Regions from separate parts of the Halanaerobium hydrogeniformans genome, predicted to be linked through region 2. Evidence: riboswitches for the same ligand, from Rfam matches in the RefSeq annotation. Region 2 holds a riboswitch; each other region holds the start of a gene.
What was found. A riboswitch is a leader RNA that binds a small molecule or an ion and turns the genes downstream of it on or off. The one in region 2 is predicted to bind cobalamin.
Positions count from the first base shown of each region.

Region 1: it holds a riboswitch for cobalamin, as region 2 does, so the genes downstream of both, HALSA_RS01375 (alcohol dehydrogenase catalytic domain-containing protein) here and HALSA_RS11205 (ABC transporter substrate-binding protein) in region 2, are expected to answer to the same signal.
Region 3: it holds a riboswitch for cobalamin, as region 2 does, so the genes downstream of both, HALSA_RS06855 (TonB-dependent receptor plug domain-containing protein) here and HALSA_RS11205 (ABC transporter substrate-binding protein) in region 2, are expected to answer to the same signal.

Region 1 is NC_014654.1:322,835-330,936, forward strand. Features, by position in the region: gene HALSA_RS01360 (branched-chain amino acid aminotransferase) at 1-396, shown strand, start outside; gene HALSA_RS01365 (hypothetical protein) at 436-765, shown strand; gene aroC (chorismate synthase) at 768-1,865, shown strand; cobalamin riboswitch at 1,961-2,192, shown strand; gene HALSA_RS01375 (alcohol dehydrogenase catalytic domain-containing protein) at 2,292-3,341, shown strand; gene trpD (anthranilate phosphoribosyltransferase) at 3,341-4,453, shown strand; gene HALSA_RS01385 (hypothetical protein) at 4,466-4,669, shown strand; gene HALSA_RS01390 (ADP-ribosylglycohydrolase family protein) at 4,802-5,671, shown strand; gene HALSA_RS01395 (PD-(D/E)XK nuclease family protein) at 5,910-8,102, shown strand, end outside.
Region 2 is NC_014654.1:2,400,876-2,408,977, forward strand. Features, by position in the region: gene HALSA_RS11195 (ABC transporter ATP-binding protein) at 1-376, opposite strand, end outside; gene HALSA_RS11200 (FecCD family ABC transporter permease) at 373-1,452, opposite strand; gene HALSA_RS11205 (ABC transporter substrate-binding protein) at 1,493-2,500, opposite strand; cobalamin riboswitch at 2,605-2,821, opposite strand; gene HALSA_RS11210 (hypothetical protein) at 2,930-3,694, shown strand; gene cobS (adenosylcobinamide-GDP ribazoletransferase) at 3,726-4,487, opposite strand; gene cobU (bifunctional adenosylcobinamide kinase/adenosylcobinamide-phosphate guanylyltransferase) at 4,484-5,077, opposite strand; gene cobT (nicotinate-nucleotide--dimethylbenzimidazole phosphoribosyltransferase) at 5,105-6,160, opposite strand; gene cobD (threonine-phosphate decarboxylase CobD) at 6,208-7,308, opposite strand; gene HALSA_RS11235 (GHMP family kinase ATP-binding protein) at 7,253-8,102, opposite strand, start outside.
Region 3 is NC_014654.1:1,523,629-1,531,730, reverse strand. Features, by position in the region: gene HALSA_RS06865 (YifB family Mg chelatase-like AAA ATPase) at 1-1,424, opposite strand, end outside; gene HALSA_RS06860 (YraN family protein) at 1,443-1,808, opposite strand; cobalamin riboswitch at 2,041-2,219, shown strand; gene HALSA_RS06855 (TonB-dependent receptor plug domain-containing protein) at 2,363-4,147, shown strand; gene HALSA_RS06850 (energy transducer TonB) at 4,173-5,261, shown strand; gene HALSA_RS06845 (MotA/TolQ/ExbB proton channel family protein) at 5,276-5,893, shown strand; gene HALSA_RS06840 (ExbD/TolR family protein) at 5,895-6,293, shown strand; gene HALSA_RS06835 (SIMPL domain-containing protein) at 6,442-7,200, shown strand; gene HALSA_RS06830 (potassium channel family protein) at 7,263-7,934, opposite strand; gene HALSA_RS06825 (TrkH family potassium uptake protein) at 7,958-8,102, opposite strand, start outside.

The sequences.
Region 1 (8,102 bases), 540 kb from region 2:
GATGCTGAAACTAGAACATTTGTCGAAGAAACAGGTGGAGCTAACTTCATCTTTGTAACAAAGGATAAGGAGATTGTTACACCAAAGTCAGAAACTATTCTTCCTTCCATAACAAAGAGATCAATCCTTTATATAGCTGAAAATAGGCTTGGTCTAAAGGTAAGCGAGCGGCCTGTAAAGTTCGAAGAATTAGAGGAATTTGCAGAATGTGGAGTTTGTGGTACTGCAGCAGTTATCTCACCGGTCGGAAAAGTGGTTAATGAGGATAAAGAGATCACCTTCCCAAGTGGTATGGAAGAAATGGGAGAGGTTACTAAAAAGCTCTATGATACACTAACTCAAATCCAGTTGGGAGATATTGAAGCACCTGAAGGCTGGATCAGGAAGATTGTTTAAGCAGAGATATTAAAATAATGATGCTAAAAGGAGAAAAAGATGCAGAATTATAGTAAAGATTTAAAAAAAGAAATCAGGCAACTAGCAAAAATAGCCCACAAAAGGGAACTGGAAAATGAACTTTCAGATCTGCAGGAGAAATTTAAAGAATGGGAAGATAAAAAAATGAATGTCTTTGAATTAGACCATGAGATCTACATCTATCATGTCAAAATCTCGAGGGCTATTTTCAAACGCTATAATAATGACGGCCAACTAGATATGGTAGTAGCTTCTGCAGTGGCAAGGGGTATTATTGAAATTGAAGAACTGAGTGAAAAACTTCTTGATAGTCTTAAGGCTATCATAAATAGATTTGGTGGTGTTTAAAGATGTCAGGTTCAGTATTAGGTGATTTGTTTAAAATTTCAACCTGGGGTGAATCTCATGGCAAAGGCCTTGGTGTAGTTATAGATGGCTGTCCCGCCGGCCTGGAATTGAATGAAGAAGATATACAGTCTGATTTAGATAGGAGAAAACCCGGGCAATCTCCTTTTACAACCCCAAGAAAAGAAGGAGATAAGGTAGAAATCTTATCAGGGGTATTCAAAGCTAAAACAACAGGCACCCCGATTTCTCTTATAATATATAATAAAAATCAGCGTTCCAAAGATTACACAAAGCTTAAAGATGTTTATCGACCCGGACACTCTGATTATAGCTATGATCTAAAATATGGTTTTAGAGATTACCGGGGTAGTGGTCGGGCTTCAGGCAGAGAAACAGCAGCCAGGGTAGCAGCAGGAGCTGTTGCCAGGAAAGTGCTGGCGGAACTGGGAGTTAAAATCAGGGCATATACTGCCTCTATAGGTCCGGTGAAGATCGATCCCGAGAACACAAAGATTGAAACCAGGCTGGATAATTTTCTCTATATGCCTGATCAGAAAGCCGCCAAAAAAGCCGAAAAATACTTAACAGAGCTGATGGAAGATAATAATTCCTCAGGTGGAACCATTGAATGCAGGGTTGAAAACATTCCAGAGGGACTGGGAGAGCCTGTTTTTGATAAAAGTGATGCTCTACTGGCCAGGGCAATCATGTCGATTGGAGCGGTAAAAGGTGTTGAGATTGGGAGTGGTTTTAAAGCTGCTGAGATGACAGGTCATCAGCACAATGACTTTTATCAGTACGATGAGGATCAAGAAATAAGCAAGCTGACGAACAATGCCGGTGGTACTTTAGGTGGGATAACTGATGGTAGTGAAATAGTTTTAAGAGCTGCGGTTAAAGCTACTCCGTCAATAGAGAAAACACAATCGACGGTCAACAAAGCTGGAGAAAATATTGAATTGAATATCCACGGTCGTCATGATCCGGTAATAGTACCGAGAGCTGTTGTTGTGGTGGAAGCTATGACAGCTTTGACCCTGGTTGATTTACTTTTAAAACAGATGACAACTAGACTGGAATATATTAAAAAGGTCTTTTAGAATCTCAACTTAATTGCTAGAAATTATTTAAAAGTTGTTGTAATAGTTTTTAAATTATGATAATATTTTTTTAGATTAGGAATTTTTGATTAAAAATTAAATATAATTAAATGGGTGAGCGGTTAATTCAAAAAGAAAATTTTTAAGTTGACTGCTTTAAAAGGGAAATCTGCATGAGTTAAAGCTGAGTGCTGCTTGTGACAGTGCGGTCCCGCCACTGTAAGCGATAAAAGGGTCTTTCAATTACCACTTGATTATTAAAATAATCGGGGAAGGTGAAAGGTTAAGGTCGTGAGCCAGGAAACCTGCCTATTTAATCTGCAGTTTATTTAAATTGCTAGTGAATTATGGAAAAGTTCACAGCTCCTTAAGGGAGTTGTGGACTTTTTTTGATTTTAATAACTAAACTAGATGAGGAGGCCAATTATGCAGGCAGCAATATTAAACGAAAAAAAACAATTAGAACTAAGAGATCTGCCCAGACCAAAAATTGTACCAGGTGGTGTTTTAATTAAAGTAGTGGCAAGTGGACTCTGCGGTGCTGATTTAAAAATGATCGATAAAGGCCATAAAGCACTCACTTACCCCAGAGTTTTAGGCCATGAGATCACAGGGATTATAGTTGAAAGTGAAACTAAAGAATTTAATAAAGGAGATAGAGTTCAAATAGCACCAGGTATAGTCTGTGGGGAATGTTATTTTTGTCAGCAGGGGATTACAAACCACTGTCAGGAGATTGAGATCTTTGGATTTACTGTAGATGGTGGTTTTAGGGAGTACATAGCTATTCCAGAGAAAGCCATCAAAGCTGGAGTTTTAAATATAATTCCTGATAACTTAAGTTTTTCTGAAGCGGTTTTTGCCGAACCATTAGCCTGCTGTATTAATGGATTGGAACTGGCTCAATTTACTGAAAATGAGAGTGTTTTAATAATTGGAGCAGGTCCTATCGGTTGTTTAAAGGCAATGCTGGCTAAAAGTTATGGGGCAAAAAAGATAATCCTAGCCGATAAATTAGCTAAACGGCTGGACTTTGCAGCTTCTCTAGAGCTTGATTCTTTGATTAATGTTGAAGAAAAGGCATGGCATGATATCGTAAATAAAGCGACTGATGGCCGGGGGGTTGATTTGATAGTTTTGGCATCAAGTCATGTAAGTGTTGATCATTCTTTAACAGGATTATTAAATAAGCGGGGTAAGATCTTATTGTTTTCGGGTTTTGCTGATGGCAAAGAAAACTTAGAGATCGATGGCAACTTATTTCATTATGGTGAAATGGCTTTAATTGGAGCTTATGGCTGTACTGTTAAACAGAATAAAAAAGCTTTAAAGCTGATGGCTAAGCAAAAAATAGCAGTAAAAAAATTGATAACAGATCAAATTTCATTAAACGAAATTTTTAAAGGTGTAGAAAAAGCAAGAAATAAAGAAACAATCAAAGTTATCATCAAAGAAAATGAAGGAGGAAATGGATGATGAATGAAGTAGTAAACAGCAAGCAGTTTGGCCAAAGTATAAGTGGATTAATCGAAGGAAAGGATTTTTCCCGAGCAGAGATGGAAGGACTTTTTACTCAAGTGCTTTTAGACCAACAATCAGAAATGCAGCAGGGAGCTTTTTTAGCTGCATTAAAAGCAAAGGGAGAAACGGTAGAGGAAATAGCTGGAAGCTGGGATGCAATCTATAATTTAGATACCATCAAATTAACTCCTCAGCTGGAACAGCCTTTAGTAGAAAATTGTGGGACAGGAATGGATAAGCTAAATACTTTTAATATCAGTACTGCTGCCTCAATCGTTGCAGCAGCTGGAGGTGTAAACATGGCCCGGCATGGTTCAAGAGCGATCACTTCTAACTGTGGTACAATCGATATTTTAGAAGAATTAGGGGTTGGAGTTGAGTGTGCCCCAGAACTTATAGTAAAAAGCATCGAAGAAGTTGGAATTGGAGTCTTAAATGGTATGGACTCTAAAATACACCCTACGGCTTTAGGCAGGATACTTGCCAGAATTTCCTTTGGCACAACTTTAAATATTGCAGCTTCTTTAGCGAACCCTGTTTATCCGAAATATGGGGTTCGGGGAGTATACAGCAGAGAGCTATTAAAACCGGTAGCAAAAGTCATGCACAAAATAGGTTATAAAAAGGCCATAGTAGTTCATGGTTTAGCAGAAGATGGAATAAGCGGGATGGATGAAGCCTCAACTCTGGGCAGAAATCATCTGGTTGAAATTGATGAAACAGGTCAGCTCAAAGAGTACTCCATTGATCCACGAAGTCTGGGGATAGAAAAAGCAAGTAGCAAAGATATTCTTCCCTGCCAGGATAGGCAAAGTGAGGCTTTAGAGCTGATTAAAGTATTAAAAGGTGGGGGAGAAAAGGCCCGCTCAGATATTATAGCCCTCAATACAGCTCTGATCTTTTATCTAATGGATTATCATGATCAGCTTAAAACTGCCTATGAGGCAGCCAAAGAGATCATTAACTCAGGTAAAGCAATTAATAAGCTTAAAAAATGGGTTCAGGTGCAGAATTCAGAGCCTGAAAAGGGATTAAAAAAGCTGGATAGATTATTGGCAAAAATCTAAAGGAGGTAAATAATGCAGCTCTATGCTCTAAAATCTGAACAGGGTTATTTAAAAGCTGACAAAAAAGATGGTTATCAACTCGTTAATTTAAATAAAGCTTCAGTGTTTTCCAGTCAGCATTCTAAAAAATTAATTGAGCTACAAGAAAAAGCTAAGCACGATAAGCTAGCTAATTTGAGATTAGTAGAATTAGAGATCAGAGAAAAAGAACTTTAAGCTATTAAATAAATGTAGTTTAACTCAGTGTTAAATATTGAAATTGTAAAAAGCTTAATTTAATTTTTTCTGATAGAAGAGTATAATACTATCTGAAATAGCATAGATTATTTATTTGAGGAGGGTCTAATGATGGATAAGAATAGATTGTCAGCAATATATCTAAGTTTGATTGGAGACGCAATTTCTTTAGGTTCCCACTGGGTTTATGATACAGATAAAGCAAAAAAACATTTTCCAGGTAGAATAACCGAGTACACCTCACCTGAGATTGCTAAATTTCATCAAGGTAAAAAGGCTGGAGACTTCACCCATTATGGTGAGCAGTCTTTTGCTCTGTTGAAATCGATTTATAATAATGAGGGTTTTGAGCTGGAAAAATTCAGAGAAGACTGGATGGAATATATTCAAGAAAATGAGATGTTTATGGACCATTCGATGAAGGATGCCCTGCAGAAATTCAAAGGATCTGATAGTCTTGTTGGTACAGAAAATGTAGAGCTGGGAGGTCTGGCCCGCAGTGCCCCTATGTTTCTTGATAATAGTATAAGTAAAGAGGATTTTTTAGCTCAGATACATCTAACCCATAATGGAGAGATAGTAGAGCAGAGTTCTGAATATATCTATGAGGTTATGGAAGATATTTTAAATGGTAAAGATTACAGAAAGGCTTTACTCGATAACAAGGATGTAAATGATTATATCAGTGAACTCTTTGAAAATATCAGTTCAAAAGACGAAGTAGTAAAAATGGCAGATAAAAGAGGACAGGGTTGTTCTACTGCCCAGGGATTCCCGATTGTGCTTGATGTTCTCTTAAATTACTCTGATCCTGTAGAAGCATTTTCTGTAAACATCAGGGCAGGTGGGGATACTGCCGCTCGGGCAATGATAATTGGAATGATCCTTGGTGCCGATCAGGGTTTAAAAAATCTGCCTGATAATTTGATCGATGGCTTTAACAGAGCCGGTGAGCTCAAAGAAATGATAGTTAAACTATAGCTTAAAAAAGAGCAGCTCAAGAATAATGTTAAATTCAATGGCCTCATCTACTGGAATTTCAATCAAAGTAGATGGGGTTTTATATTTTTTGGATATAAATTGCAGGACTTTACTGGTTAATTGAGGAATTAATTAGCTATGACACCATGCTGTCAGAAGAGTATGTTATAATTATAGTTGAAGTAAAATTAATCTTTTGAAATTCGGTAAAAACCAAGCTGAAAAGGAGATGTTTAGTTTGGAATTTAATTATTTAGATTATGGAGAAGATCTAATAGAAGAAAGTGTTTCTTTAAAAAAACCGGCTGTTTATGTTTTTGATAACTTTGCAACAATGGTTGAAGCTCAGGGCTATTATGATAAAAACAAAGAACTTTTCAGTTCTGATAGTCTATTTATAATGAAAGAAGATTTATGGGATAAATTGTTTTTCAGTGATAAAACTCTTATCAAAGAAGACAAATTAAAACTTATTTTTTATGGTATTTTAAGTCAGAAAGATAAAGAATTTTTTAAGATAGATAATTATTCTGAAAGCATAGATACAGCATATGAATTCTTTCATTTTTATGATTTTTTAAGTCAACATAAACTTGAGCCAGCTGAATTTAAACTACAGGCAAAGTGGCAGCAGCAAAGATTGGAGAGATTTGCAGAGATAAGAAAAAGATATGAGGCTTATCTGGAGGAGAATAATTTAATTGATAGAAATTTAAAAAAAGATTTTAAGAACTTTTCGACTCAATATATTGATAAATTTAAGCATATTAATTTTATCAACATCCTTTATTTCAACAACTTTGAGGAAGAGCTTTTGCAAAGCTTAGAAAATGACGGTAAAAATATCACCCATATTTTACAGCTTAAAGAAAGTGATTTTGACAAAAATAAGTTGAGGATGAACGCTTTAAGCTTCCCTGGAAGTCTTGATACTGAGATAAAAATCTATCAAAGCAAAGAAAGAATACTGGAGTTAGTTAATGCCCTGGCAAAAATCGATCTGGAAACAGATATAACTGAAATAATAGATTTGAGTGATCAAGAAGATAGTTTGGAGAATATACTTTCTCCAGAATTGATTAAATTTGAAAAACTTTTATCTTTTAAAGAGAGCGGTATTTACAGATTTTTAGAGGAGCTTTATAAAAACAGCTTGAGCTTTAAGATCAATAGAGATGGTTTTAAGCTTGACTTAAATCAACTGCTTAAAAGCAGCTATAATAAAAAATTCCAGCTTTACTATAACTTGAATGAAAAAGATCTTCAGGATTTGAAATCTTTTTCTAATTATGAATATGTATATCTTGACCGAGAAAAAATAAATTATTTGGATAATGATAAATTTAAACGGATAATTTCTGATCTTAAAACTTTAAAAACGATCAATAATATTGATGATCTGATAGATTATTTAAAAGAGCTGAATTTAGAAGTTCTCAAAGAGGATAAATATCAAAACAGGGATTTAGAGCAGCTTTATGATTCACTGATGGAGCTTAAAACCATCTCACTGCTGGAGTTAGATAATTTTTTAAAGTCGGAAAGCAGTAAAGCAGTACAGTTATTTAAATTAATGCTTGATTATATTGGCTTTAAAAAACTAAAAAGCAGAAGCAATGAAGAAAGTCTTAAAGCGGTAGTAAAAAAAATGGAGCAGACCCCCTATAAAAGCAGGGAAAGAGTGCTGATGATCAATGCAAATCAGGGTTGTTTACCCAAAGAATTTAGGATCGATACTTTTTTAAGTGAAGCTGACCTAAAGGGGCTTGATCTGGAATTAAAAGAAGTAAACTACCTTAAACAAAAGTATGATTTTTTCTCTCATATTTTTAATGCAAAACAGAGTGAATTATTCTATATTGAAAATATAGATAATAACACTACTTCCAGTCCTTTTATCGAAGAACTTAAATTGAGATATCAGATAGAAGATACAGAAAGTGAATATCAGAGCAGCAGACAAAAAGAAATTCTGGCCCGGTTATTTAAAGCAGATGGTTATAAAAACTATCAAAGTCAGTTTAGTAAAAAATTACTGCAGGAAGATGAAATGCTTATAGAGCTAGAAGATTTCCCCCAGCAGAAACTTTCTATAAGCCATTATCGCTTGGAAAATTTAAAGCGCTGTCCTTTTAAATTTTATATGAATGATATAGCCAATATAGAGTCAGAAAAGCTTGAGGTGGACAGACAGCTAAGTATGCTGATGATCGGCTCTATAGCCCATGATTTTTTTGAGCACTGTATAGAAGAGTTCGGTATACCACTTAAAAACTGCAGCAGGACTAAATTAGAAGCAATCTTAAAAGAAAAGTTGGAAAAATATGACCTGCAGATCCACGACTATTTTAAAAAATATTATCATGCCATCCTATTTGATAATTTAATCGATTCTCTTTTTAGTTTAGATAAAAGTATTAGCAGTCGAATC
Region 2 (8,102 bases):
GATTTAATTTTTGCAGAATTTTTTCTACAATCATTTTATCTTCTTTTCTTACCTTCCAGTTAAAATAGGGTTTTCTGCCCAGCAAAATACTTTCATAAACACTAATCGAAAAATTATTTTCTTGAGTTTGAGGTACATAACTCAGTTCTTTAGCAAGTTCTTTGGCTTCTATAGAAAGAGTGTTTTTGCCATCTAGGTAAACAAAGCCTGAATCAGCTTTGTATATATTTGATAAACATTTAATTAAAGTAGATTTTCCAATTCCATTCGGACCGACCAGAGAAATAATCTTCCCCTTTTCTATTTCCAAAGATAATTCATCAAAAACTGCAGTATCTTGATAGCAAAATTTTATTTTGTCAGCTTTCATTTTCATGACCAATAGCTCCTTCGCTTTTTAATTAACATATAGATAAAAAATGGGGCTCCAAAAAATGAGGTGATAATTCCTACTGGTAATTCTGCAGGGCTAATTATCAACCTGGCAGCTGTATCTGCTCCCAGTAAAAATAATGCTCCAGCTAGACCTGAACTGATCGTTAAAAACCTATTATCATTGCCAATAATCATTCTACAGATATGAGGAGCAACCAGGCCAACAAAACCAATAATCCCAGTAAAAGCAACTACAGAGCTTGTTAAAAATGCTGCTGTTACTGTTCCCACTCTACGCAATTTAATAATATCTATTCCCAGGTTTTGAGCAACTTCTTCCCCTGCTGAAAGGGCATTTACATCCCATGATATTTTTAAGAGTATAAGTAGAGATATAATCAAAATTGGGGTTAAGATAAATATATCTCTCCATTCAGCCTGATAAAAACCTCCCATCAACCAGATTGCAAGTTCACGCAGCTGTTCATGGTCAGTTATATATCTCAAAAAAGATACACCCGCTGAAAATAAATAACCGAGGGCAACACCTGCTAAAATTAGCATTGCTGATGTTCCTTCTTTTAAAGATACAATTAAATTAATAACAAAAATTGTTAGCAGACCAAAAGAAAATGCACCTAATATAATAAACCAGGAACTATAAGCACTAAATAAGCTTTTAAAAATAAGATCACCTAACACTATTGCTGCTGCAGCTCCAAAAGCAGAACCAGAGGCAATTCCTAAAGTATATGGGCTTGCAAGAGGATTTTTTAAAATAGACTGCATAATACTACCTGAAGATCCTAAAGCTAAACCTGTTATAACAGCAAGAGCTATTCTAGGTAATCTTAGATTCATAACTATACCTCTACTAAAACTAGAATACTCTCGACTGCCAATTCCAAAAATCTCTCCTAAGAGGACTTTGATCGTATCCATAAAAGAAATGCTTGCCACCCCTAAAGTAATAGAAAAAATGATTACTATAACTAAGAGAAATATTAAAAATAATAAAAATATCATTCTTTTCTTAAAAGCTTTATCATAATAATCTTGATGTCCGATATTCTGCATATAATTACTGCCTCCTAAGTCTACAGCTTGCTAGCTAAAATTACTGGGCTGGATAAACTGCACTATCAAATTCATCTTGCTCAAAAAATCTATTTAACATTTCTTCTCTGATTGAGCCAGGATCAATATCAGCAAAAATATCAGGATGAAAAAATTTTGCATAATATAATTTACCTATTATAGAAAATACTCCATTCTGTACATCCCAGGATATGATATGAACCCGATCATTTTTGACTGCATTTGTATCTTTTAAAGCATCTCTATCCATTAATTCATCTCTAGAATTTTTCATATCAGCTAAAGAATCATCTCTACTTGCCATTTTTACAATAACATCAGGGTTTTCTTCCCAGACAAATTCACTTGAGACAACTGGATAACTTCCCTCTAAATCATGGGCAATATTTATGCCTCCAGCAAAGTTTATTAACGGATCAACTGTTGCTTTTGAAGTCCCTGTTCTATACTTACCTCTCCATTCCCAATAGACCAATGGTCTCTCTTCACTATCTATCTCAGCTAATCTGTTTTTAATTAAATCTTCATATTCAGCCATAAAAGATTTAAGTTCCTCCGCTTTTTCTTTTTTGTCTAAGATTAAAGCAAAGTTATCTATTACCTGATCCAATCTATCAGGGTCGGAGGTGCTCTCAACAACAACCTTTATCCCAAAAGATTCAAAAATTTCTCTGTTCCTATCACTAAGCATGGTATCAGCAATAATCAAATCGGGCTCTAATTCAAGTACAGCCTCAATTTGAGGCCTGTTAGAAGAGCTACCCACTACTGGAATGTTTTGAGCAGAACTCAGCAAATCATCATCCATTTCAGTTCTAGCAATAATCTTTTCTTCTCCCTCTAAAATTATTAGTATTTCTACCATCGCTGGACTCATACAGACAATTTTTTCAACCGGTTTTTCTATTTCAACAATCTCACCCTGATAATCTTCAATCACTATTTTTTCTGCTGCAACCGGAGAAAAAGACAATATTGAAATAATGAGAAAAAGCATTAAAAACACTAATGAAATTTTTTTAAGCAAGCTTATCTACCTCCTAAAATAATTTAAAAAACCCTTATCTTTTCGGCAAGATAAGGGTATAGTTTAAGCTATATAATAACCTTACTGTTCTTGTGACCGAAGAGACAGTATAAAATAATTCGGCAGGTCTCCTGGCTTCTGCTCAAAAAGACTTATACCTTCCCTGTTAATTAAAATTAACAAGTGGTTAAAAAAGTCTTTGCAAATAATCACTTAGATGATTATTTAAACAGTTACAGTGGCGGGCCCGCTCAGGTTTTTCACCTGATTCCCTATTCTCCCTTAACTATAGTTAAGGGCACCCAATTATTAGCAAATATTTAGTTTTGTGTTCAAAGAAAAAAATAATTCTTGATTTATAATAAAATAGTAATACAATATAGTTAGAAAAGCTCTTTTTTGCCTTTATAAAAGAAAAGGGGGAAAATCATGAAAAAAAATCTTACTTTTACTAAAATTGCAAACAGTATAGCTTTCTTTTTAACCCTTCTCATTAATTTTCTTGCAAATTATTTGCCTCTAAACAATATATCTACCGGAGAAGTTTCTGCAAATTACCAAAATCCATTTACACCAGCGGGTTTTACTTTTTCCATCTGGGGGTTGATATATCTTCTTTTATTCTTATTTATAATCTTTCAATTCAAAAACAGTGAGCAAATTAAAGAAGGTTTTTCAACCGGTCCATATTTTGTGATTGCTTCCCTGGCTAATATTAGCTGGTTATTTCTCTGGCATTATCAGTATATTTATCTTTCAATGTTGGTTATTTTAATTTTACCCTTGTCTTTATTTCAAATATTTAAAAGAATTCATAACTATGATAATTATTCTCTTAAAGAGTATCTTAGTCTAAAACTTCCCTTCAGCATTTATACTGCCTGGGTTTGTATTGCCTCACTTGCAAATTTGATGGTTACTCTAGTCTACTTTAAATCTGATTGGCCACCTAACTTTTTAGTGATAGCTGCTGCCACAGGAATTTTAATAGGACTATATTTAACAATTACTATCTTAGATAAATATCAAGATATTGCTTTTTCTTTAGTAATTGTTTGGGCCTATCTTGGTATTATTGCTGCTCAATTATCTGCCCGGCAACCTGCTATAGTTGTTATTATTACTGCAGCTTTAGCAATAATTATCATCACAACAAAAAATATTCCATTACTTTTTAAAAGATACTTTAATTAGTTTTTATTTTTAAATTTTAATTCACATATTTTTAAAACATTACTGCTGTCATTAAAAATGCTATTTCACTTAACTCTATAATAGTTCCACAGAGATCACCACTTATTCCACCGATTTTTTTCTTTGACCAATTTGCTAAATAATAAAGTAGTCCGATGTTAAAAACTGCAGCTATAAAAATTATTTTTATATATTGGCTACCAAAAATCAGAACAATAAAGCTTAGTATTATTAGACTCACTAAAAATGCCTGTATAACATCTTTTTTCCCAATCTTGGCTTCTACACTTTTAGCCCATACACTAGCTTCAGCAGCTTTAAAAAGGCCCAGAGCTAAAGCAGCATAAAATCTCGCCATAACTCCCATCATCAGCAAAAATTCAATCTGCGATTTGAACAGCAATTCTTTGAAAAGTAGGTATTTTAAAATTAAAACTAAAATCAATGCTACAACTGCATAAATTCCTGAATTTGAATCATGCATTATTTGAATGGTTTTTTCTCGATCTCTATCTGCAAAATATCCGTCAAAAAAATCTCCTAAACCATCTAGATGAAGTGCACCGCTTAAATAAACATAGAAACTAAGCAGGAGTAAAGCAGTTATCTCTATGGAGAAAACAGCTGCAAAAATAAAATGACTTAAATAAGCTAATAAAGCAATGATCAAACCGGCTATAGGAAAAAACACTAATTTCATTTCTGCAGGATATTCTACTTTGACAGGGATTCGGCTCAAAAAGCTCATTGTGTTTAAGAAATTATTCCAGGCTTTGTTTAAATTACTTCTCAAAGAACTTTAACCTCCTCACCTTCACCAAGATAATTTTTTATTATCTTAAGACCCTCTTTTTTTATTTCTTGAGGCAGGCCAGCACTTACTTTATAAACTAATTCTGCATCTTGAGCACATAATCTTGCTGCACGTCCAGATATGTCTCTAAAATACCTTCCCAGCTTATAAGCAGGTATAATACCCTGCCCAACTTCATTGTGCACAATAATCAAATTTAATTCTTTTTCTTTGGCTAGCTCTATAATTTTTTCTACCTCAGATAAAAGCTGATATTCAATTTCTTGATATTCAGCCTGCTCATATTCTAAAAGTAAATTACTCAAATAAGTAGTTAAACAATCAAAAAGCACAGTTTTGCTGGAGGGTATTTCTTTAATTTTAGTGCTGATATCAAGAGCTTCTTCTATAGTCTCCCAACTGTCAGGACGCTGTTTTTGATGGGCTTTAATTCTAGCCTTCATTTCTTCATCAACTGCCTGACCACTGGCTAAATATATAACATCATCACCAGCTATTTTTTTTGCAATTAATTCTGCAAAAGAACTTTTACCACTTCTTGCTCCACCCAGTATTAAAATTATCCCCATTCTATCCACTCCCATCAGCTAATCTTTTTAGTCGTTTTCTTTACTAACACCGGCCTCTTCGAAAGTTGCCATATCTCTTATAATATTAACTGCTTGATCAAAAAATGGCAGTGCAAGTACTGCACCTGTTCCCTCACCAAGTCTCATCTGGAGATCGATATAAGGTTCAAGATTAAGTTCCTCATAAATCTTTATATGACCGGGTTCCGCTGATTTATGAGAAGGAAATAAATATTTTACAACTCCGGGGCATAATTTGTAGGCTGTTAGTGCTGCTGCAGCTGAGATTAATCCATCAATAACTACTGCTTTTTTCATTGCTGCTGCTCCCAGCATTACTCCTGCCATACCAGCAATTTCTAAACCACCCACTGAAGCTAAAACATCCAGAGCATCTTCTTTGTCAGGCTTATTATAATCAATTGCTCTTTGAATTACATCAATTTTATTTTTTACCCCTTCTTCGTTAAGTCCGGTACCTTTACCCACAACTTTATTTAAGTCTAAACCAGTAAATACAGCCAGAACTGCACTGCTTGGGGTTGTATTTGCAATGCCAACCTCTCCTGTAGATATAATGTCTGCACCTTCTTCTACAGCTTTTTTCGCCTGTTCAATACCTACTTCCAGAGCTCCTACAGCCTCTTCTCTTGTCATGGCAGGTCCTTTGGTCATGTTTTCAGTACCAGCTTTGATTTTAGCTTTGACTAAAAGATCATTATCAATATCTTCTATCATACCGATGTCAACAATTTTCAATTTTGCACCAGAACCTTCTGCTAGAACATTTATTGCTGCTCCATTTGCTAAAAAATTATGTACCATTTGTGTTGTTACAGATTGGGGATAAGCACTAACCCCTTCTTCTGCTACTCCATGATCACCTGCCATAATTATATGAACCTTGTTTTGTAACTCAGGAAAAAGTTCACCATAAATCCCTGCCAGTTTTATAGCCATTTCCTCCAGCTTACCCAGACTCCCCTGAGGTTTTGTAAGTTGATCTAACCTTATTTGAGCTTTATCCATCATCTTTTGGTCCAGTTCATTAATTTCATTTAAAGTTTTTTCAAGTGTTTTCATTCTGTACCTCCATTAATTGTTTTTAATATAGCTTAGTTTAGTTTAGTTTAGCTTTGATTTAATATTTTCTTTAAATTATTAATTAAAAGCTCATTATTTTTACGGTCTTTTATAGCAATCCGAATATAATCATCTTCTAAACCATTATAACTATCACAATTTCTGATCATTATTTTTGATTCTAATAATTTATTCTGCAATTTTTTTGCACTAAGTCCTGTCTCACTAATATCTATAAATATGAAATTAGCATTTGCCTTAAAAACTTTTAAATCCTCAATTTGCTGCAGATTCGAATATAGGTAGTTTTTTTCTGCAGCTATTTTTTTAAAACTTTTTTCAAGGTATTGTTCAATCTCTTTTCTTTCTGTAAAAATAATTTCAGCAGCCAGTTGAGCAAAGTAATTAACAGACCAGGGATCTCTATTTTTTTCTAAGTCTATACTTATATCCTCTGCTGCCAGAGTATATCCCAAGCGCAAACCGGGTAAAGCAAATAATTTAGTCAGCGAACGCATAATAATCAAGTTAGAATACTTATCTAAAAGTTTTAAAGCTGTATAATCTTCAGCAGCCGAAAGAAAGTCTATAAAAGCTTCATCAAGCACAAATAAAATATCTTTAGCACTGGCTGCAGCAAGTATCTCTTCAATTTTATTTAAATTTAACAAAGCACCAGTTGGATTATTTGGATTACAGATAAAGATTAAATCTATGTCTTCAGAAAGCTCTGCAATAACTTTTGTGCTGTCAATTTTAAAATCATTTTCTTTTTTAAGCTTAAAATGACATACTTCTGCACCTATGCTTTTTGCAGCTAGTTCATATTCAGAAAATGTAGGATCTACAACCATAACTTTTTTTGGTTTTAGCACTTTTGTAATCTGATAAATTAGTTCTGATGCTCCACTGCCAACTGTAACACTCTGTTTACTAAGCTGATGATGCTCAGCAATTAATTTTTTAATTCTTTTGGCATTAGCTTCAGGATAATTTTCAATTCCTTTAACATTTCTTTTTATTTCGTCTAAGATAATTTCTGGAGGCCCCAAAAAATTTATGTTTGCACTAAAATCAATTAATTCTTCAGGTTCAAACCCACTCTTTTTTGCAGCTTTGATTAAGTTTCCTCCATGAAGATGTTCCATTATCAACCCTCATTTCTATACCACCTGAAATCAGTTTAACTCTATTTAAAAATTTTAGTTCAGGTAAATTTTCTTTTATTTCTAATAATAGTTCTGTTTCTATAAAATTCTTTGCAACCAGAATTCCAATCAATGTTCCGCTGTGAGCAATATTAACCCCATATATCCCCTCTTTTTGATCAGTTATTTCAACTAATTTTGCAAGACTCTTTTTGGGGAGAATATGCTGATGGGCAAAACTGCTTAATGTTGACGCTTTACCTATCAATCTACAATCTTCTTCTCTAATTCCTTTTTTAAGAATAGAAAGAGCTTTTTTTATTATATCTTCTTTGTTTTTATTTAAAAAAGCAAGTTTTTTGTTTTTATTAAATTTTAGAGAGTCTACCAACCCTGGTTCTTTAAAAAGCATTATATCCATTTCCGGTGCTTCCCCTAAATATTCAGCATCTTTACCACTGCGGTGATTAAAGATATGAAGACCATCAAGAAATACACTGTCACTAGGCTCAATTTTAATCGCAATATTTGTTAATAAATTTATATCTATTTCTCCCTTTAGCAAAATCATTATCGCTGCGAGAGAAGCCGTAATATCAGCTGTAGAAGAAGCCATTCCAGCAGCATTTATTAAATCTGTGTTAATATCTATTTTTATTCCTTTTTTGGGTAGTTCATACTTTTTTAATAAAAGCTCTACAGCTTGTTGGGTTCTAGGTGCATATTTATTTATTTTTATATTTTCAATTGTCTGATCAAAATGAACATTAACCCGACTGTATAGATTAATTGGA
Region 3 (8,102 bases), 880 kb from region 2:
ATTAAACGAATATAGCCCCGCATGGACAAATTAATTTTTTTAACGGCATCTTTTAATATTTTTTGAGCAGATCTTTTTAAACTACAGTATTTTTCAATATCTTTTAATTCTAATTCTGAATTATTTTTTAGTCTACTATTTTTATATCTTTGAGCCTGCATAATGCGGGCATTTTTTATTTTCTCCTGATAATTAATCAATTTAGTCTGACTGCTTTTTAAAAGTATTTCTTCACTTTCTAAGGGAGGTACTTCTATCTGCAAATCAATTCTATCTAAAAGAGGTCCTGATAATTTTTGTTGATATTTAATTATATCTCTTTCTGAACAGCTACAGCTTTTGTTTTTCACTCCTGCATAACCACAGGGGCAGGGGTTCATAGCTGCAATCAACTGAAAATTTGCCGGGAAAATATAGCTGCCATTGTTTCTGGCTATTTTGATCTTTTTTCTTTCTAAAGGTTCACGTAAATTGGCTAAAACTGCAGCTTTAAATTCAGGTAGTTCATCCAAGAAAAGAACTCCATTGTGTGCCAGTGAAATCTCACCTGGTACAGGTATTCTACCACCACCGATCAAAGCGGCTGAGGTAATTGAATGATGTGGAGCAACAAATGGTCTGTATCTTTTTTTAAAATTTAATTTTTCTAAATTATCGCTGACACTGTAAATCGAAGCAGTTTCTAAAAGTTCTTGACTGGAAAGAGGTCTTAAAAGTTTCACAATCGAAGCTGCCAGAATGGTTTTACCACAACCTGGTGGACCTACAAAAAGTAGATTATGCCCTCCTGCAGCTGCAGTAATTAGAGCTCTTTTTGCATTGTGCTGGCCCCTGATAAAATTAAGCTCAAAATAATTATCCTTTCTATTAACTCTATTTTTTTCTTCAATATCCCGCGTAAAAAAATTATTATTTTTAACTTTGATCAAATCAGTTAATTGACTTAAATTATAAAGAAAATAGCTGTCTATATTCTCTATTAATTCAGTTTCTTTTTGATTTTCAGCAGCTAAAACTGCCTCTTTAATATTATTTTTTTCTGCTTCGATCAACATCGCCAGCACACCTTTAACCTTATTTAAATCTCCATTTAGATTTAATTCTCCAGCAAAGATTTTCTTTTCCCTATTTTTTATCTTTATCTGACCAGAACATTCTAAAAGTACAGCAGCAATAGCAAGATCAAAGTGGGATCCATATTTTTGAATATTACCTGGAGCAAGATTAACCGTTATCTTTTTGATCGGCCATTCAAAACCTGAATTTATAATAGCTGAACGGACCCTTTTAGCTGATTCTTTAACAGTCTTTCCTGCTAAACCGACAATATGGAAACCCGGCAGACCACGAGAGATATCAATTTCTACTCTCACTATTTCTGCCTTAACACCACTTATAACAGCAGAATGGACAAAAGAATACATTTTTATACCTCCAGATAATCAATCAATGATATTTTTAAAATGTTTGAGCTCATCAGCAGTTTTATCTATTTTATTAATTTTAATGGCAATTAAATCAAAGCGAATGTTATCAATTTCTTTGTCATTCTCTAAAAAATAGTATGAAGCAGTATTTTTTAAATGTTCAATTTGAGTATAATAAAGATTTTCCGCCAAATAGAGGTAATCTTCTGAGGTTCTGCTTTTGACTTCTATGAAAATAGTGTAATCATCTTTTTGAGCAATAATATCAATTTCGCCAAAATTATTCCTGTAATTTCTCTCTATAATCAAATAACCTTTGTTTTTTAAATGCTTTGCTGCAATATCTTCACCAAGTTCTCCGATCTGATTATGTAAAGCCATTAAAACACCTCCTAATAGATATATTATATAATTATGTAAATATATAGTAATACCTTCTTTTTATTGCAAAATAATTAAAATATAAGCAAAAAATATTCAAAATTGCTGTAAAATAAAATTGATAAATTGAAAATAACAAAAAATTCACACAAAAAAACAAATATACAATAGATTTTTTTAGAGGATTTTAGCCTTAAATAAAGAAGATAATAAATAGAGTTTAATACAATCAAATAATGTTCTCTTTTTAGGTGCTTCATTCAGAAGATAATAGGGAATCAGGTGAAATTCCTGAACGGGTCCGCCACTGTTAACTAGTATGGTGATTTAATACCACTCAGAAATGGGTTTGGGGAAGGTAAATCACTAAAGCTATAAAGTCAGGAGACCTGCCTAAAGGGAAAACAGCCATCTTCGAGACAGGATTGGTTGTGGGCTATGTATTTTTCGCACGAAGACACCCTCAATGTACCTGGGTGTCTTTTGCTTTGGAAATAGCTTTTTTTTGTCTTAGGTGGCTGTAAGCATAACAAAAAAACAAGGAGGAATAGTAAATGTTAAAAAGGGCAGTTTTAGTTTTGCTTGCAGCATTATTAATTTTTGTTATACCAGTTGGTGCGCAAGAAGATGTCATTGATCTAGATGAAGTAGTAGTCACAGCAAGTAGATATGAAGAGGCAATTATGGATACTCCAGTAAGTATTGAAGTTATCAGCCAGGAGGATATAGCACAGAGCAATTCTCAAAATGTAGCTGATCTATTAAATACATATACAGGAGTTTCTATAACTGATTTTGGTGGTCCAGCAGGAGCTAAACAGGTAAATATTAGAGGAGCCAGTGCAAGTCAAGTTTTAATTTTATTAGATGGTCAGCCGATCAATGAACCCCAAAATGGTGGTTTTGATTTAGGTTTAATACCTACCAATAATATTGAAAGAATAGAGGTTATCAAAGGGCCTGCTTCAGTAATTTATGGTGCAAATGCCATGGGTGGAGTAGTTAATATTATTACTAAAGATATAGAAGTTGAACCACAAACTAGAGTTTCTTTGAACTATGGTTCTTATAATAATTTTACTTATGAACTTTCACATTCACAGAGATTTGATGATTTGGGAGTATATTTATCATATTTAAATAGAGATTCTGATGGTCTTGAAGATGGAGAAAAATTAGAACAGGAAACTGTATTCGCCAGATTAAATTATCAGCTCAGTAATCATTCTGATTTAACTTTTACATTTGAGGATAATACTTCTGATAAAATAATTGGTGGCAGTGTTCAAGATGATCATTTTCAAAATCTTAATTTGAAATGGAATACTCAAAAAGAAAATAGAGATACATCTGTTAGTGTTTTTAGAAATTATCAGGAAAGATTATATCCTAGTGACGGTTCCAAACATGAAAGATACCAAACTGGTTTAAATATAAATAATACTAATTATTTTGATAATCACATTTTAAATTATGGCTTTGAGATAAAGGAAGATGATGTTGAGAGTACAGATATCATTGGAGGTCAACAAAAAAATACCAATAAAGCTTTATATATTCAAGATGACTGGGGAATTAATGATCAGCTTAACTTAAAAATTGGGGCTCGCTATGATGATCATGAAGAATATGGTTCTGAATTAAGCCCGCAGATTGGAGCAAATTATAAGTTGAGTGATAATTACAGTCTGGTTGCTTCTGCAGCTCAGGCTTTTAGAGCTCCTACTTTTGATGATTTATATGGTACTTATCCTCCTAATCCTGATTGGTTTTTTCCTGGCTTTGAGGGTAATCCTGATTTAAAGGCAGAAACTAGTGATAATTATGAGATAGGTTTAAGATTTAACTTTCAAAATACTTCAGGTCAATTAAGTTTGTTTCAAAGAAAAGTTGATAATTTAATCACTAGTTTTGAAGATAATGGAATTAATACCAGAATAAATATAGAAGGTACTTCTGAATTTAAGGGAATAGAATTAGGACTTGATAGAAAATTAGCAGAAAATATTAACACAAAATTAAACTATACTTATTTAGATGCTAGAGATCAAAATGATAATCGTTTAGCTAATCAACCATATCATAATGCAAAACTTAGCCTAAATTATAATGATCAAGTTAATAGAATTTCCTTAGATGGTAGATTGGTTGCTGGTCGATTAGATATGCCAAGCTATTTTGTCTTAGATTCTAGATTTAGCAGACCATTAGAAATAAGAGAAAGAGATTTTAATATGACATTCTCAATAAATAACTTATTGGATAGGGATTATCAAGTAGTCAGTCCTTTAGATATGCCTGGTCGTAACTTTATGTTAAGTTTAGGAACTTCATTCTAAATAAATTTGAAAGGGTGATGATAAGATGAAAAAAGAAGATAAGTTTGTTTTTGTATTAAGTTTCATATTATCATTATCCATGCTCTTTCTGCTAGAAGCCTGCCCATTCAGGCTTCTAGCCAATGATATTCAGGTAGTTGAGAGGGAAGAGGTAGAAATAGAATTATTATTATCTGATGCAGCAGAGCTATTTGAAGAAGAAGGTGGTTCTGAGGCAGCAGAGGATAGTGATTCTGCTTTAGAGGAAGAGATTGCTCAGGAAGATAGTACTTCTGAGGCAGAAGTAAGTGAAGAAGTTGAACCTGAGCCAGATAGAGAAACAGAGACTCAATATGAAGAAACTGAAGAAGAATTAGCTGAAGAGCCTGAAGAAGTGGAAGAAAGACCTGAAATCGAAGAAGAACCCGAAGAAGAAATTGAGGAAGTTGAAGAAAAGCCAGAAGTTGAGGAAGTAGTTGAAATCGAAGAAGAAATAGAAGAAGAGCCTGAAGAGCTTGAAGAGGTAGAAGTTGTAGAAGAAGCAGAGGTTGAGGTAGAAGAAGAATTAAATGAAAGTGAAGAAGAACAGCTTCCAGAATGGGTTTTAAATCAAAATGAAGTAGAAGAGCCAGAAGAAAGTGAAGATGATTCATTTGATTTAGACAGCTATCTGGCTGAATTAAGAAATAATAATGATGATGCTGATGATGAGGAAAATGAGGTTGTAGACGAAATTGTTAACAGAGAAAGTGAAGAAGTTGAAAGTTCTCAGCCTGCAGAAGAACAAATTGAGAATGGTGGCTCTGATGATACAGACAGTGGAGAAGATGAAATATATGATCTACGTGAAAATGGTCATTCTGGAATAGATAGACCATCAATAAGAAATCATAGAGCACCTGAATATCCCCCTCAAATGAGAAGAAGAAATATTGAAGGCAGGGTTATCTTAAGTCTTAAAATAGACCAGGATGGTAAGACAAGTGAGTTTGAAATACATGACAGTTCTGGTTATGATGCTTTTGATCAGGCTGCTTTGAGTGCAGTTAAAGAATGGGAATTTGAAGCTGCAAAATTGGATGATCAATTTGTAAGTGTAAGAATCACACTACCAATTCGATTCGAACTCGATTAAATGGAGGAATCATAATGATTGGAGAGTTTATAAATAAAGCAGGTATTATAGCATATCCCTTATTACTATCTGCATTTTTAGTTATTTTTATGGTATTTGAGAGATCTATAATATATTTTCTTAAATACAGAAGCATTAAAAAAACCAAATATTTAAGAGATATTAAAGAATTCTATAATGATCAGGCTGATGAAGATAATTTAATTGTCAAAAACAAAGGTATTACCGCTCAAATATATAATGCAGTTCTTTCTAAAAAACCGGTCAACAAAGAGCAGTTTCAGCTTTTTATGGATGCAGAAGAAGTAGATAAATTACCAGAATTAGAAAGAGGTCTTGGTTTATTAAACTTTTTAGCTCAGGCATCACCTACTTTAGGTTTATTAGGTACTGTAAGTGGAATGATTAACACCTTTCAGGTACTTGGTATTGGTGGAAGTCCTGAACAGATGGCAGTTGGTATTTCAGAAGCATTATTTACAACTGCGGCAGGTCTGGTTATTTCTTTACCAGCTTTAGCATTTTATCACTATTTTTATTCTAAAATTGATAAACTTGTTAATCAAATGGATAATTTGCGCTTAGAAACCAAAAACCTGCTTTATAATGGTTATAAAAAGGAGATTGATTAAAGTGAAATATAAGCCTAAAAATCGAGATGGGTCTTTGGGTTTAGCTCCTATGATAGATATAGTTTTCTTGCTTTTGATTTTCTTTTTAGTTTCTTCTACCTTACAGGGGGAAGAGGCGATCTACAATATAACTGTTCCTGACAGCAGTATAGGTCAGACAGCTGATGGTGAACAGATAAATATATTTTTAAGTGAAGACAATAAAATATATTATCAGGAAGTTGAATATAATCCTGGTCAATTAGAATTACTGTTTAGAGATATAGGAGAACGAGAAGATAAATCGGTTAAGATCTATGCAGATCGTAAAACTGATTTTGAAAATTTGGTTGCCCTGATTGAAGAGTTAAAGCAAAATAACTTTGAGCAGATATCATTTAGCTTAAGGGAAAGAAGGTGAGTTTGCAGCTCATCTTTTTTTATTTATTTTGCTAATAAAAAAGGGATTTAATCTTATTATTAGAATTATATCTAATAAGAGGAATTATAATATTAAATATTTTTTAAAGTTTTAAATCTTAAAATAAGAGAAAGATGGAGGGGTTTTAATGAACAGAAATGCTGGTTTATTTTTAGTTTTTTTAGCTTTAATACTGCTTTCGGTTTTGGTTATCAACGGTTTGTATTTTAATACTAATGATGAGGTTGTTGCTCCAGAAGAAGTGGTAGAAGAAAGGGTAGAGGAAGACTATATAACAACAAGTTTAAGTATTTCTCAACAAAAAGAATTTGATCCAGAAATAGTTGATGTAGTGCTCGGTTTTGAAAATGAAGACCAGGAACAATCAGTGGCTGTTAGAGAAAACAATGAAATTGTAAGTGCTCTAATGGATATTTTAGAAGAGGAAGATCTTGAAAGTTTAGAAACTCAATATTTTAGGGTTTATCCATTTACTCGCTACGAAGATGAAGAAAGAGTAACATATTACAGAGTTTCTAACCAATTAAAATTTAGAACTGAACACTTAGAAGAACTGCCGGTATTATTAGGCAGATTGCTTGAAGCAGGAGCAAATAGGGTGGTAAGTTTAGATTATAGGTTAAGAAACAATGAGGCTGCCCTTGATGAAGTAACTGCAATGGCTTTAGACAGTCTGAAAAGTAAATCAGCCTTTATTGCTCAAAATTTAGATAAAGAAGATTATAGAATTACCAAATTAAATATGGGTCGTCAGGATATTTATGGTGCTGATATGCTTCAATCTGTTGGAAGAAGAAGTGCAGAAGCGGACTCGATGGAAGTACCGGTTAAGGAAGAAAAAGTCAATATAAGTGTATCTCTATCTGCAGAAGTAGAATTATATTAACTTAATATTTAAAAAGAAAAACTCCACTACTCAATTTTTTATACCGGGCAGTGGAGTTTTATCTATTTTTCAAGCAAAAAATTTGCTGCTTTTTCCATATCAGTTTTAGAGGCTACTAAAAAGACCTGATTACCGGCAAAGATCTCTCTGTTACCTCGGGGAACTATGTAACGGTCCATTTCTTTATCAAAAATTCCAGCTATTATACAATTTTCTGGAAAGTTTTCCTGGCTAACTATTTCCGATATTTTTTTACCTGATATTTTTGACTCTTTAGGAATAGTTAAAATAGATACCTCAGCTTTTCCATCACCAAGTGAAGCAACTTTTCGCACATCAGGTTCTTCAATATCAGTTATAAATCTATCAACAATCAACTCCATAGTTGCTGCTATATTTGTTGCACCAGCCATTTTATAGGCACTCTTATACTGTGGTTCTCGCATTCTGACCAAGATCTTTTTTACCCCAAAATTTTTAGCCAGGAGTGAAAAAGAAAGGTTATCCGCATCATTTCTCATAACAGCGATTGCCACATCACATTTTTCTATACCTGCTTCTTTTAAAATATCGATCCTTGTTGCATTACCCAATACGGTAACAGCTCCATAACGGCTGTAAACCCTCTCTGCTACCTGCTGATCTTTTTCAATAACAATTACATCATGATCATTAACCAGATTTTTTGTTAAGTTACTACCCGCTATTCCTCCACCTGCTATTATTATGTACATAATTTATACCTCCAGAGTTATTTTTAATTTTGCCATGCTTTTTTAGAAAATAATATTATAACTGGTAAGATTTCTAACCTCCCTGCCAGCATACCAATTATATAAGTTGTCTTCACTACAGGTGATATATTTGACATTTCTTCTACACTAAAAAAGAAAGGCCCAATA